DNA from 3 places in the Paenibacillus sp. FSL F4-0236 genome. Region 3 is predicted to be linked to each of the others. Evidence: predicted binding sites of a transcription regulator. Region 3 holds the regulator's gene; each other region holds the start of a gene.
The links. Region 3 encodes Rex, which represses fermentation and respiration genes when NADH is low (regulators of the CRP and FNR family bind a similar motif). Its sites were predicted from a motif close to TTGTGAAATATTTCACAA; they were not measured.

Region 1: the regulator Rex is predicted to act here: its motif matches at 2,177-2,194, upstream of nirB (nitrite reductase large subunit NirB).
Region 2: the regulator Rex is predicted to act here: its motif matches at 1,652-1,669, upstream of NSQ29_RS24000 (flavocytochrome c).

What each region holds. Positions count from the first base shown of each region.
Region 1 covers NZ_JBBOBK010000001.1:985,835-990,928, reverse strand. The annotation lists gene nirB (nitrite reductase large subunit NirB) at 1-2,070, opposite strand, end outside; gene NSQ29_RS04470 (hypothetical protein) at 2,289-2,999, opposite strand; gene NSQ29_RS04465 (hypothetical protein) at 3,153-3,422, opposite strand; gene ric (iron-sulfur cluster repair di-iron protein) at 3,555-4,304, opposite strand; gene NSQ29_RS04455 (hypothetical protein) at 4,507-5,094, opposite strand, start outside.
Region 2 covers NZ_JBBOBK010000001.1:5,374,630-5,379,723, forward strand. The annotation lists gene NSQ29_RS23995 (sensor histidine kinase) at 1-1,546, opposite strand, end outside; gene NSQ29_RS24000 (flavocytochrome c) at 1,771-3,561, shown strand; gene rlmD (23S rRNA (uracil(1939)-C(5))-methyltransferase RlmD) at 3,792-5,094, opposite strand, start outside.
Region 3 covers NZ_JBBOBK010000001.1:1,278,462-1,283,555, reverse strand. The annotation lists gene NSQ29_RS05860 (hypothetical protein) at 1-77, opposite strand, end outside; gene NSQ29_RS05855 (cell wall elongation regulator TseB-like domain-containing protein) at 486-1,004, opposite strand; gene NSQ29_RS05850 (amidohydrolase) at 1,174-2,475, opposite strand; gene NSQ29_RS05845 (redox-sensing transcriptional repressor Rex) at 2,462-3,115, opposite strand; gene dinG (ATP-dependent DNA helicase DinG) at 3,247-5,094, opposite strand, start outside.

The DNA of each region.
Region 1 (5,094 bases), 290 kb from region 3:
AATATCCTTCGTGCAGGATTCCGCACAGTTACGTGGACAGCCGTTGACAGCTATTTTAAACTTGGCAGGAAAATCAAGACGTTCATACTTACGTTCTATGAGCGCGCCCATTCCCAGCGAATCTTGTGTGCCAAAGCGGCAGAACTGGGAGCCCACACAAGTCTTAACCGTACGTAGCGACTTGGCATAACCATAACCTGATGGCATATCGAGCTCTTCCCATACTTTAGGCAAATCTTCCTTTTTCACACCGATTAGATCCAGGCGTTGCCCTCCAGTTACCTTCACAACTTTCACATCATATTTAAGGGAAACATCAGCGATTTTCTTCAAATCCTCCGGCGTAGTTACCCCACCATACATGCGTGGTATCACGGTGTAGGTTCCATCTTTTTGAATATTGGCACCCATTCTTTCATTTACAAATCGGGATTCTTTCTCATCTTGATGGGTATCAGGGTTCATCATCCCTAGATAATAGTTAATCGCCGGACGACACTTGGAGCAGCCTTCCTCTTGTTTCCAACCGAGTACATTCATGACCTCTTTTGTTGTTTTAAGACCTTTAGCTGTAATTTCAGCAACAATTTCATCACGGCTAAGCGTTGTGCACCCACAAATACCTTGCTTAGCAGCTTGCTGGAAACTGTCGCCTAAGACAAATTGCAGGATTTGTTCTACTACGGGTTTACAACCACCACAAGAGCGAGTAGCGCCAGTGCATGCTTTGATCTCATCCACAGTAGTAAAACCATGTTCAGTGACAGCATCTACGATCGCTTTTTTAGTTACACCATTACAGCCGCAGACAATTTCTTCGTCCGCCATTGCTTCTACGGATGTGCTCTTCTTAGCTCCGCCACCGCAGCAGCCTGTTCCCATAACCTCCGTATAAATCTCATCGGTCATTACCGCGCCTTGTTTTACTAGCTTTTGCAGATTCGCGGACTCCGTTACATCACCGAACAAAACCGCACCGACAATCACATTATTTTTGAGCAAAATTTTCTTATAAGTTCTCTTCCATTCATCTTTGCTTGAAATCACAGTGTGTTCAGGAGAATCCAAAAACTCACCTGCAGAAAATACATCCACCCCAGATATTTTAAGCTTCGTGGAAACAATCGAACCTTCATAAGGCTTGGTATCGCTACCACATAAATGTTTAGCTAGAACCATGCCTTGTTCAAATAGTGGAGCCACCAGTCCGTAACACATACCACGATGCTCAGCACATTCGCCGATGGAATATACATTCTGCATGGAAGTTTGCAAATAATCATCCACCACGATCCCACGATTTACGGAGATTCCGCTATCTTTTGCCAATGTCACGTTCGGTTTGATTCCAACAGCCATTACCACAAAATCTGCAGCAAGCGTACTGCCATCACTAAAACGCAATCCACTTACTCTCTGTTCCCCGCTCAATTCTATCGTTTGTTTGCCCATAGCAAATTTCACGCCTTGACGCTCAAGCTCAGCTTGCAGCATCGAGGAGGCATTCCGATCAAGCTGACGCTCCATCAGATCTTCCATCAAATGAACTACGGTAACATCCATACCAAGGTTCACAAGACCTTTTGCCGCTTCCAACCCAAGCAAACCCCCGCCGATGACAGCCGCTTTGCTGTATTGTTTGGCCGCTGCCAGCATCGCATCACAGTCTGAAATGTCTCGGAATCCTACAACGCCCTCTTTATCACTGCCAGGTACAGGTAAAATAAACGAATTCGAGCCTGTCGCAATAATTACCTTGTCGTAGGGGACTATCATCCCACTATCCGTAACAACTTGCTTCGAGCCTTCATCAATTCGTGTGACCGTTGTTCCCGTGTGTAGAGTTATATTATTGTCTTCATACCAATTCCAGTCGTTTAGGATGATATCATTAAGGGTCTTACTTCCTTCAAGAACATAAGACAACATGATCCGATTGTAATTGGGGTGAGGTTCACTTCCAAAAACCGTGATGTCATAAGCTCCACCCAGCTTCAATATCTGCTCAATCGTACCTATGCCTGCCATACCGTTGCCGACTAATACTAGTTTTTCTCTTATCGTTGTCATGGTAAGGTGCCTCCTCAAGCTTATGAATACCTGATCAATTTCTCTTCTACATATTGGAATTATACGGTTCAAATTCAAGTCGTCATTGTGATTGCAGTCACTTTAATTGTGAATATTTTCACACTTTAGTCTACTGATAATTGTTAGATAAATTTTCCACATAAAAAGCCAGATTAACGATTCTGAACAACCGTTGATCTGGCTTAATTTACGATTTTTTAGCGTAAAGTCAATAAAATCTCCAATTCATCATGAGCCCTGAGCTTCATATCCATTCCATCATCAAGTAGTTGTTTTCCGTTCACCTTCAGCTTCCATTCTTCATTACTAAGAGGAGTATAATCGTCGACGGAAAGCACCTTTTTATTGTCATCGGCCAACTGTACGCTACTACAGCTTTTGAGCAAATCTCTTACAGTTAAATCCTCTTCAAATAACATAATATACGTATGATGCAAGTCTACTTCAACACTTCCACCGTTCAAGGTCAGCCTTACAGTTTGAAGTGGTGCTTGATGGTCCTTCGACTTCGCGGTGAAGACTAGCTGTGAATCATACCCTACAGTATTATTCCAATCCGCATTCCCAATGATTTGACCGCCCATCTGAAGCTCCCAAACCATTCCCGCCTCTAGCGAAAAATCCTTTACCGAAACAATGCTTGAGTTATCCTCAGCAAATGTGGCAACATTACTACCTTTCAGTAGCTCCATGATCGATATTCCATTTCTATAACTCCCACTAAGTAACCTATCTGATGGTTTAGTAAGCAGTTCATTATCTCCAACCCTTATCGATATTGTCGGTCCCTCTGATCCTGCCACACCATTATTAGCATTACTATTGCCGTCATTGTTAGTAGAGCATCCACCTATTATGAATACAATGACTAATCCTAACATCAATTTCCACAAAGATCGCATGGGCATCCTGGCACCGCCTTGTCCCGCCTAATGACCATATAGCGTCTCAGGCTTGTAAAGTTATGTATACTGTCTTTTTAAGGATAACTTAAACAAGCCATGTTCTCAAATAAGTAATAACAAGCTTACTTCTAAAATTGACAAAAACTTTTTAAAAAGCTAACCTCTATCCCCCTCTTTCTGCTCATTCGGCGCTATCTCGCATATTCTAGGGGATTTATCCCCCTCTTTCTGCTCACTCGGCGCCATTTCACATATTCTGGGGGATTTATCCCCCTCTTTTTGCTCATTCGGCGTCATTTCGCATATTCTGGGGGATTTATCCCCTTCTTTTTGCTCATTCGGCGCTATCTCGTAGTCCGCTTTTAAGCAATCCTTCCGCCTGCCTGCCTGCCTGCCTGCCTGCCATCCATCCATCCATCCATCCATCAATCGATCTTACCCATATTTTTCACGATCATTTCTTCTACCTTTTTCAACGGAGTTATCCGCATTTCTTTACATTCTATAATTCCCTATAAAAAAAGCCCCCTAAGGGACTCTTTAGCACACTATTCATCTTCACTGAAACCTAGGGAACAATATATTATTCTCCAAATGTACGTGTTCAAAAGTCATACTCTCCAACTCTTCCAGCCGGGCATATGTCAATCGATAGGTCGTGCAAGCATGCGCCGGTGGAGTGAAATCATCTGTAATACTACGTATTTTTCTCAAAATATCGCCCGCACCATCATGCTCACTCTCCAGCTCAGACAATGACTCACGAAGCGATGTCAAGCCTTCTTCACTAGGATTAGCAGCGTATGTCAACAGCTTAGGAAACTCATCTTCTTCTTCTTTAGCCGTATGCTCAAGTAAATCTTCCTTAAGTGTGTTGAACAAGTTATATAACTCCACCAAATGGGGAGAATCTCCGCCATGCACTCGATACACCTTAGTTACATTTTGGCTAATGAGGGGTAGCTCTTCACGAAGATAACGGTGGTGTTTGTTAATAATATGGTCAATTAACTCTTCTGAAGGTGCAGTATTCCAAGCGATTTCCTCTTGGGGTACTGGATACTCTTCGAACAGCTTGTTTAGATCGCCGATGATTATCTCGTGATCCAGACCACGCTCAGCAGCTGCTTCAGCAAGAGGTTTAGCTCCACCGCAACAGAAATCAATCCGGTTTGCTTTGAAATAATCTGCCGCTTTAGGGAACTGTAATACAATATCCCTCACTAGTGCATCTGGGGTAAACCCAGCTTGTACCGATTGTGCTTGCTTCGAATCCGAAATACTATCATTAAGTTGTTTAGTTTCCATTATAGCTCCTCCTTGGGTTATGGGATTAGGTTCTGAATAAATCTTATCCACTTGTTCACCTTAACCCTGAAAGGAACTTTGACTTGTGATTGTACGCACGGAAATTGTATCTTATTTTTGAACGAAATTGGAGATTGATGTACATGCAAAGTAAACGCAAAAAAAAGCACCTTTGCCTACAAAGGTGCTTTTTCAACTCACTTTATTGCACATAAGCCTGCATATACGTCCGCTGTCCCTTTGAATCCTTCAAATAAGGTCCCAATCCGGCAAAACGGGAGTGATCCATATAAACACCGGTCATCCATCTGCCTTCCGTCAAGCCACCATTCCATTTAAGGACAAGATCAGGTGCGGAAATCCATTCCTGAAAGACTCGTATATCCTGATCTTTGTATTCTTTACATGGCTTAGACCGCTCAATAAGGTGGAACTCATTAAGATAAGTTGGAACGAAATAAGAGGATATCGTATGCAAATCATCATCGTCAAAAAAAGGCTCGTCGCCTAAAAAGGGTTTGAATAATACGGTATTCTCGTACATGGACCAAATTAAAGCTTGAAGCACCATACTCTGGCGAATACCGTTATGGAACTTATATTGTCGCCCATGATTCGCCGCATTTACATCTTGTGGAGGTTCCGTGGACTCCAGACAGTGCCGTTCACAACCAATACACTTCCAGCCGGTCGGACTTTGAATCCATTTTTGAAAAATAGTCCCACTATCATTGTTTCCTTTGTAGAGTGAAGAGATAATGCTGTATGGCACGCCAATCCACGCATCCCA
Region 2 (5,094 bases), 4.1 Mb from region 3:
CTGCAAGGCCATATGGCACCCCGTAAGCTAGTCGAATGCGATGGTTTACACTGTATAGCCCAAAGCCTGTGGCAGAACGATCATATTTATCATCAAGAAGGGCTTGATTCATCTGTTCAAGCTTCTCTTCAGGAATCATAACCCCATTATTTTCAACCTTAATGACCAAATAATCGACCTGTTTATATGCTGTGATCGAAATTTTGCACTTTTGATCCCCAAGTGGCTTAATCCCGTGATAAATCGCATTTTCTACCAACGGCTGCAGCATGAAGCGAACGACTTGGCACTGAGCAAGCTTTTCATCATATCGAAGCTCGTAGTCCAGAATCTCCTCATATCGTACGCCTTGAATATGAAGATAACTCTCGACATGGTACAACTCCTGATCAAGCAGAATGTAGGGACTGCCTGTGCCAAGCCCTAATCGAAAATACGCGCTAAGCGCTTCCACCATCTCCACCACATTGTCTGCTCCATGTTCCGTTGCCATCCACTGGATCGTATCCAATGTGTTGTATAAAAAATGCGGCTTGATCTGCTCATGAATCAGTCTGAGTTCCATCTCCTTTCGGTCCTGCTCCACAGCGTATAATTGAACAAGCATGTCATTGAAGCTTCGCCCAAGATCGCCGATCTCATCCGAGCGCGTAACATCTGCTCGTATGGTTTGGTTGCCGTTCTGCACATTTTCCATTACCTGGCGAAGCGACTGAATTGGACGAATAATGGAAGAAGCAAGCAGCATCAGAAAGACGATAAACGCACTACCGATAAGAACGCCTACCAGCAATGCAGTCCGCTGGGTTTTGATCACCGCTAGCGATAGACTTGAATTCGGTACTTCGAGTACTAGCTTCCAGCCTTCCACATTTTGAATTGGAGCCTCAAATACACTCATGTTCTTCTTATCTGCTGCATCCTCCGCTTCATCTCCTTCACCCAGCTCTCTGCAATCGATGATAAGCTGGCCTGACTGGTCATATAGCATTACATCTTGAGCAATCTCCTTCATCTTCTTGACGGAGACGGCTGCGGCAATATAAGCTACTTCATCATTCACCGATGGATTCACGCGATAGAGAATGACGACGATTTCAACTGCATTCGCTTTGGATACGATCGGATTACTCACCACATAATTGGAATCTGAATTTAGCAGTTGTTTTCGATAGTAGGGTCGGTTTAGTATCGAAAAAGGCTTGTCCCTTGCTGACCAGGAATTTCCGTGAATATCCACCACGCGTATGGATTCGTACTCTACTTGCTTCTTCACCTCGAACTTATCGATCTCTTGCAGCAATTCATCTCGTGTCCACTGATGGTCCGAAGCTAGAGAAGCAAGCATGTCTATCTCTCCAATGCGCTGATTAAACCAATAATCAATCTGGTCGCTGCGTGCATTAACCACTTGCTGCGTTAAGTTCTTATTCAAAGGGACAACCGTATGGTTCATCTCCAAATATATTGTTACAAGCAATGCAACGAACAGCAGCAAGAAGCAGCCTCCTGCGATTAACGTAATTTTTAAGTGAATTGATTTCATTGTAATCATAGCCCTTCACAATATCCGTTTCTTACATGCCCGAAAAAGACAAAAAAACGCTAATCTGTGCAAATACATAATGCTGTACTAAATCTATAATAGGTCTTGTGCATATTTTCACATGAAATAACATTCATGTCTAGGCTAGAGATAAGGGATTTGCCTAGCAAATCTTCCTCTCCCTAGTGTATGTAACCAATTCACAACAGAATGAAGGAGATATTATGCGAACTCACACGAAAAAGCTGTTATCTATTCTACTAGTCCTCAGTCTTATGTTCACGCTTGCTGCCTGCGGCGGTAAAGATGCAGCACCCGCTGCAGATGCAAACGGAGTTCAAGTCTTTGAAGGAGTTGGGCAAGGTAAACATGGCGATATTAAAGTACAAGTTTCCTTATTAGATAACAAGATCACTGACATTAAAGTAACAGAGCATAAGGAAAATGAAGTACTTGCAGAACCTGTTTATACGCAGCTCAAGCAAGATGTCATGGCAACTAACAGCGCAAAAGTTGATGCCGTTAGCGGATCTACGGTTACAAGCAAAGGATATCTCGAAGCCATTCAAGATGCAATTACGAAGTCTGGACTTACCCTTGTCGCTGGCGCTGCAGTCAGTAAAAGCAAAGACAAAGAAGAACTCGAGCAAACCTATGATGTTGTCGTCATCGGTGCCGGGGGTGCTGGCTTTAGTGCGGCTATCGAAGCGAAGAGCGCTGGAGCTAGTGTAGTTCTGCTCGAGAAAATGCCAGCTGTTGGCGGCAACACATTGATCTCCGGTGGTGAGATGAATGCGCCTGACAACTGGGTTGAACGTGCTCTTGGCATCACAGATGACACAGCTGACTTGTTCTATAATGATACGATGAAAGGTGGAGACAACCTCGGGGATCCAAAGATGGTTCGTATTCTTGCCGACAATGCTCTAACATCTGCCGAATGGCTGCGCGATGATATCAAGGTAGAGTTCTTACCTGATCATCTGTTCCAATTTGGAGGCCATTCCAGAAAACGTGCGTTGATTCCTGTAGGTCATACAGGTGTTGAATTGATTACTAAGTTAAAAGCCAAAACAGACGCTGATCAAATCACGATCAAAACGAATATGAAAGCCGAAACCTTGCTGAAGGACGAAAGCGGCAAAGTAACAGGTGTAACTGCGACTTCGGGTACTGGCGACAAGATCACATTCCATGCGAACAAAGGCGTCATCATCGCTACCGGTGGTTTTGGATCCAATGTAGAGATGCGTAAAAAGTATAACCCTAAAATGGATGAAAAATATATGTCTACCGATACACCAGGATCTACAGGTGACGGTATCGTTATGGCAGAAACGATTGGCGCCAAACTGACAAATATGGAGAGTATTCAAACGTATCCAATCTGTAATCCTGAGACAGGTGTTATTTCCCTGGTTGCAGACTCCCGCTTCGATGGTGCGATCCTGATTAACCAAGAAGGCAAGCGCTTCGTTGAGGAATTAGAACGTCGTGACGTTATTTCTAAAGCAATTCTTGCCCAAACGGGCGGATATACGTATCAATTATGGAATCAAGGCATTGAGGATATCGGTAAAACGATCGAAGTTCATCAAGACGAATACGATCAGCTCGTTAAACAAGGCTTGCTCTTTAAAGCCGATACGATTGAAGAGGCGGCTGATTTCTTCAAAATTGACGTGAACACTTTGAAAGAAACGATTAATAAAGTAAATGATTATGCGAAAACAGGTAAAGACCTTGATTTCAAACATCGCGGTGGATTGAAATCTCTTGAAAAAGGCCCTTACTACATCGAAAAAGCTGTACCATCCGTTCACCATACAATGGGCGGCTTGGTGATCGACGAGAAGACTCGCGTATTGAATGAAAAAGGCGAAGTCATCCCTGGGCTGTTCGCTGCAGGTGAAGTAACAGGGGTCATTCATGGTGCAAACCGTCTTGGCGGTAATGCCATCGCTGATATCTTCACATTCGGCCGGATTGCAGGTAAACAAGTTGTAGCAGAGTAATCTTATGTTTGTGTAACTGCTCTATTAATAAGTTAGTCTTAAAAACGTGCAAGATAGTTTGTAGAGTGCAGGTTGACTGCTAACTTTCAAGCTGCCCTCTATGACATAGCAAACCGCCCTGTAAGCAACATTGCGAACAGGGCGGTTTTTTATGGTGGAGCCTAGGGGCTACGCTCGTCTAACTCTCTGCTATTTTATCGTTCTCCGTTAGTGGAATTAATATTGTCCAATTATTTAGTGTCTACTTGACAAGGGTTCCTCACCAACAAAGCTACCGACTCCACATGCACCGTATGCGGGAACATGTCCACCGGAGTTACCTCCACTGTCTTATACCCGCCATCTTCGAGCACCCGCAAGTCTCTTGCCAGTGTCGACGGATTACAAGACACATACACCACACGTTCCGGCTTCATCGCCAGAATCGTCTCCAAAAGTCGTGAATCGCAGCCCTTACGCGGAGGATCGACCACGATAACATCTGCCGTAATCCCCTTCTCTTTCCAGTTAGGGATTACATCCTCAGATGCGCCTACCTCAAACACTACATTATCCATACCGTTCAAAGTGGCGTTCGCCCGTGCATCCTCAATCGCTTCACGTACGATCTCTACACCGTAGACCTGTTTAGCATGCTGTGCAAGGAACAATGAAATCGTCCCGATACCGCAATAAGCATCTATAACAGTCTCGTTTCCCGTAAGTCCTGCATACTCTACCGTCTTACCGTAAAGAACTTCAGTTTGAGCCGGGTTAACCTGATAAAAAGAACGGGCAGAAATCGCGAATTTCACATCGCCGATATAATCGTAAATAACATCGTTCCCCCAAAGGGTACGCGTTGTATCACCGAAGATTACGTTCGTCTGTTTAGTATTCACGTTCTGGCAGATGCTTGTAACAGCTGGGATTTCACGGCGGATCTCAGTGATCCATTCGTCCAGATGTGGGATGCGTTCGCCATTAGTGACGAGTACGACCATCATCTCACCAGTACGGAAGGCTTTCTTTACTACGACATGACGCAGTAAGCCTTTGCCGGATTCTTCGTCGTAAGCAGTAATGCCGCGCTTCCGTCCGATTTCTTTCACCTTGCGCACAACGTCATCGTTATCTTCATGCTGAATCAAGCATGTTTCCATATCGATGATCCGGTGACTTCCCCGCGCGTAAAAGCCACCCACAAGGCCACCTTCCGTTACGCCGATTGGCACCTGAGCCTTGTTGCGATAACGCCAAGGCTCGTCCATGCCCAGTGTTGGGCGGACGAGAATGCCCGCTGCCTGATCCGTTCCAGCGTCTCCGCCACCACCACTCACCTGGAGCTTCCCAATCCGCTCCAGGTTGTCCACCACCAGCTGCCGTTTCCACGCCAACTGTGCCGCATAGTCCATATGCTGCAGCTGACAGCCGCCGCATTGGTCATAGATCTCGCAGGGCGCCGCGATGCGGGCGCTGCTCGCCTCTACTAAATTCAGCAGCTTGGCGTAGCCATACTGCTTCTTGGTCTTGAGCACCTTTGCCCGGACCTTC
Region 3 (5,094 bases):
TATAAAAAGAATCCTCCGAATAATAGCATAGCCGACAGTAGAGACGTTATCAGTACAGGTACAAGACGTAATTTCAAGAAACGTCCTCCTCTCAAAGATGAAAAAATGTAAACAGAATGATCCAAAGTCATAGCTGCTAAGAGCTCATCAGAGCCTGACGTTCTACTAACACTGTTCTAATTACAAACAGTAGTATATCACAGGTGTATATACTATATTGAAAAAAAGTGTGAAGATATTTAAAATTTTATTTTTTAATTCTTTCCATTTTATTAAATTTATTGATTTAATTCGACAAAAAAAGGGCTGTTACTCTTAACTAACAGACCTTTTTTCGTATGAATCTTTAAATACCAATACATAAAAACTACTCTTATAGTATATCACAATTCGTGTACTTATAGTATATCAAATAATATGTCATTTTAAAAAACAAGCGAACCATAAATGGTCCGCTTGTTTCTCCTATAATGCTTTTGTTTAATTTAGCGGCTAGGTAAACTGTAACCTTCACCCATTCGAGCCCCATCTGAGAACCGATAAAATTGATAATAATATCGACCGCTTTGTTTATAAAAAAGCTGCCAAGCATACTCCCCGTTATATACTCCTGGCAACAACCGCTCAATGCTGATGTCCGGAAGATCGGCTTTTATAAGGCTACGCATTTTCGCTTCAGAGGTCCCTTTACTTAGTTCTTCAGCATATACTGCGTCGGTTCCTTCAGCAAACTTCCCGTCTACAGTAAAACGTACCCAAACCATCAACTCGGTCCCGGCTTCATTCTTCCCTGTTAAGACCCAGTACACCGCATTATCATCCCACACGGATTTCTGCGCTTTGGTTACCTCTGTCAGACCAGCACTGGTTTTAGCGACATCCTTAGCGATATCTCGCTCGTTCCATTGATCTTTCATAATATAAGCATAGAACTGGATAAGTCCGAACAGAAGGAGCAGAATCAGAACTGACCCCAGGAGGATCCATTTTTTCCTTTTCTTCAAGGTACAGCTCCCTTTCTAGTAATATATCTTTTTTGATTATATAACACACCTGTGTGTTTATCCAAAGTTTCATATCCAATTCAATGATCTAATTATCAGAAACACAAAAGGCTGTAACTTTGCAATCGCAGAAAGTCACAGCCTTTCAGTTATTCGTTATGATCTTAGACTACCGTTTAAGCAGTCCATCAAATGATTCTTGTGCCTTACGACGGATTGCTTCCTCATCTAGCGTTACACATTCTCCGTGTTTTACAACCTGTTTACCATTCACCCATACATGCTCAACATCCTTGGCACTGGCAGAGTATACAGCATGAGACAACAGATCTGTGTGTGGTAGCAAATGCGGCTGGTCTATATCAATCGCGATAAAGTCCGCTTTCATGCCAACAGCGAGTCTACCCACATCATTTAAAAAGATAGACTTTGCGCCATACTCTGTAGCTATACGCAGCGCTTCCGGAGCTGGAACAGCCGTCGGATCACCACTTACACCTTTATGGATGAGGGCTGCAAGACGCATCTCTTCAAACATATCCAGGTTATTATTGCTTGCCGCACCATCTGTACCCAGTGATACCTTCACACCAGCCTTTAGAAGATCCGTAACCCGAGCCACTCCACTAGCCAGTTTCAGATTACTTCCTGGGTTATGAGACACGCCTACATCATGACGAGCCAGTATCTCGATCTCTTCATCATTCAAATGAACGCCATGTGCAACAATAGACGGACGTGTGAACATTCCAAGCTTCTCTAAATGCGCTACTGGCCGAAGTCCGTAATCCACCACATTCTGCTCCACTTCGCGTTTGGTCTCGGACATATGGGTATGCATCGGTAAATCCAAATCATGTGCCGCTTGAACAAACTTAACAAAGAAGTCCGGTGGGCAAGTATATGGGGCGTGTGGCGAGATCATCGTCGTAATTCTACCATCAGCCTTACCATGCCAATTTCGTGCAAAAGAAATCGCTTCCGCAAGCTTGTGATTTTGTACTTCCTCTGGGCATAATCCGATTACGCCTCTCATCAGTACAGAACGAATGCCTGATAATTCGACTACCTCTGCTACTCGATCCATATGATCATACATATCCAAGAAGGTTGTAGTACCACCTTTTAGCATTTCCAGTACCGACAAGGAGGTTCCCCAGTATACATCTTCTCCAGTGAATTTCGCTTCCATCGGCCACATCTTCTCTTGAAGCCACACCTGAAGTGCTAAATCATCTCCATAACCACGAAGCAATGACATTGCCGCATGGCCATGTGTGTTTACCAGACCTGGCATAAACAGCAGACGACTGCCATCAACAACTTGCACATCATCTTCCATTAAAGGCTCTTCTTTTCCTATGTAAGTGATCAAATCATCTTCAATAGTCATATATCCATTCAGAACCGGCTCATCCGTTCCCGGAATAAGAAAACGCCCGCCCTTAATAATCGTTTTACTGCTCTTCATTTCCGCTTTCTTCCTTTCCGTCTTTCAAATAATAAGCAAGGCTTTGCAAATCCGTTGTAAAATCGGCAGCATGAACCCGGATATTCGATGGTGTTTTTAGAATCACTGGTGCAAAATTCAAAATCGCCTCAATGCCAGACTCAATGAGAATATCTGCTACATTCTGCGCTTCTGAATCAGGCACAGTAATGATCCCAATTCGAATACCTTGCTCACGAACCGTCTGACCAAGCTCCTCCATCGGTTGAACGGTAAGAGAGTTGATTTTCCGCCCTACCTTAGGTGCATAGGAGTCAAATATAGCGGTAATCTTCATAGTATCTTTCAGATAAGCATTGTAATTAGATAATGCATGTCCAAGGTTACCGGCACCTACTAAAGCCACATTCAATTGTTGATCCAGCTTCAGAATATGACGGATTTTTTCAATAAGATAAGTTACGTCATACCCGATACCTTTTCTACCAAAGTCTCCAAAATAAGCTAAATCTTTACGAATTTGAGCAGGATTCAAATCAAGTTTTTGTCCTAGTTCTTGTGAGGAAACGGTTAATATTTCACGTTTCTGGAGATCATTCAAGAAACGCAAGTACACAGGAAGTCTGCGAACAACGGCTTCTGATATTTTATCCGATTTCATAATTTACCTCCTAATTTAAGTGATATTCTGTTCAAATCCTATCGAAATATCTGCACCTCGTCTCAAGGAAGAGCGGTATTCTTATACCGCCCTTCCTTGTAGAGTGATTAATAAGATCGATGACGTTCTTTTCAAGAAACGCCTCCGTCTTCCAACCACTCCGCTATACGAGGAACCATTTGATCCGTAAGCATATGCTCCATTTTCGGGCCAGGCAACGAATAGAGGAAATACTTCCCATAGTGAGATTCGATCACCCTTGTGTCATACACAATAACAATACCCCGATCTTGCGCTGTCCGTACCAGCCTCCCAAATCCTTGCTTGAAGCGAATAACCGCCTGAGGAACAGACAACTTCATGAACGGATTCTTTTTCTGGGCTTGTAATAACTCAGACTTCGCTTCCGCTAGGGGGTGGTTTGGCGGTTGAAATGGGAGTCTCACGATGGCCAAGCATGTTAATGCTTCACCTGGAATATCTACACCTTCCCAAAAGCTGCTTGTTCCTAACAGTACAGAAGCTGCACTGTCCTGAAAACGGCGGATCAGCTTGCTACGGCTGCCCCCCTCCACGCCTTGACCTAACACCGTGATCTCTTGTGAGGCTAGAGCCTCTTTCAGAGGATCGTAAACCTGGCGTAGCATCTTGTAAGAAGTAAACAGGACAAGCATCCGCCCACGTGTTGTAATAGCTGCTTCTGCTAGTGACTGTACGAGTGTATCGACAAATCGGGCATCGCCTACACTCCCCTTCACACTTGGGAAATCCCGCGGAATAACTAACAGCGCCTGCTCCCGATACTTAAAGGGAGAAGGCAGGAGTGATGTCATCAGACGCCCCTCTTCCGCAGCTTCATTAAGTCCGAGATTATCAATCATAAACTGGAATGATTTATCCACAGAGAGTGTCGCCGAAGTTAGTACGATACTTTTTTTCTTGTCGAAAAACAGCTCCTTAAGCTGAGTACTAACATCAACAGGAACGGCATACAGCTGTAGCGATTTACTGCGATAATTTCCATTCGCCTCCAGCCAATATACTACATTCTCATCATTTAATCCCATAAAAAACCGTACTTGCTCACGTATAGAAGCTAAATCCTTAAATAAGCCGCTAATATCGGTAACTAGGCTATCTGAGGAAGATTGACCTTCTTGATCTCGCATCTCATTAAGCATTTTATCACCTTTACGGATAATTTCGCTTAATGTCAGATTCATAGTATTCTCTAAAGCAACCAATTCATCCCAATCTTTCGGTTTACGGGTAGGAAGTAGCCGCATGACTAACTGGCCGGCTTCTCCCGCCGCTGCATCGCTGCGTTCCGGCAAGAGGCTGAATAGTTTATCACTAAGCAGATCCCAGGTTTCTTTTACGGTAAGAAGGTCCGGATAGATTCTATCGATCACTCCGCTCCATTCAGAAGCTTCCTCACTGCCTGATGACTGAAGCATTTGGCGAAGTGTAGGAAGTTGGCCATTTCGACTATCCTTATAAAGACGCGATAGTGTATGTGCCACCGTGAAATGCTTCATATGCATGCCTAAATGCTTGCCAGCCACGTCCTCCAGATGATGGGCCTCATCTATTACAAGATGTTCATAAGCCGGAAGTAGTTGATGCCCAGCCTTAACATCTGCGAAAAGCTTAGAGTGGTTCGTAATGACCACGTCTGCAATACCAGCTTCATGCTTAGCCCGATGATAATAACACTTACGGAACCAAGGACACGAGCGACCCAGACAAGAATCGGTATCGCTTGCTACCGTCTCCCAAAAATCTCCGCCACGTCCACTTAGATTGAGCTCTTCGTCATCTCCTGATTCACTTTGTGTCAGCCAAACGATCATCTGAGCCGCAGTAAGCGCATCTTCCCTCGGACTTATAAAGTCTTTTTTATTAATTTTATGTTCGAACTTACGAAGACACAAATAATGCCCTCTGCCCTTAAAAATTGCAGCTTTAAATGGAAAAGG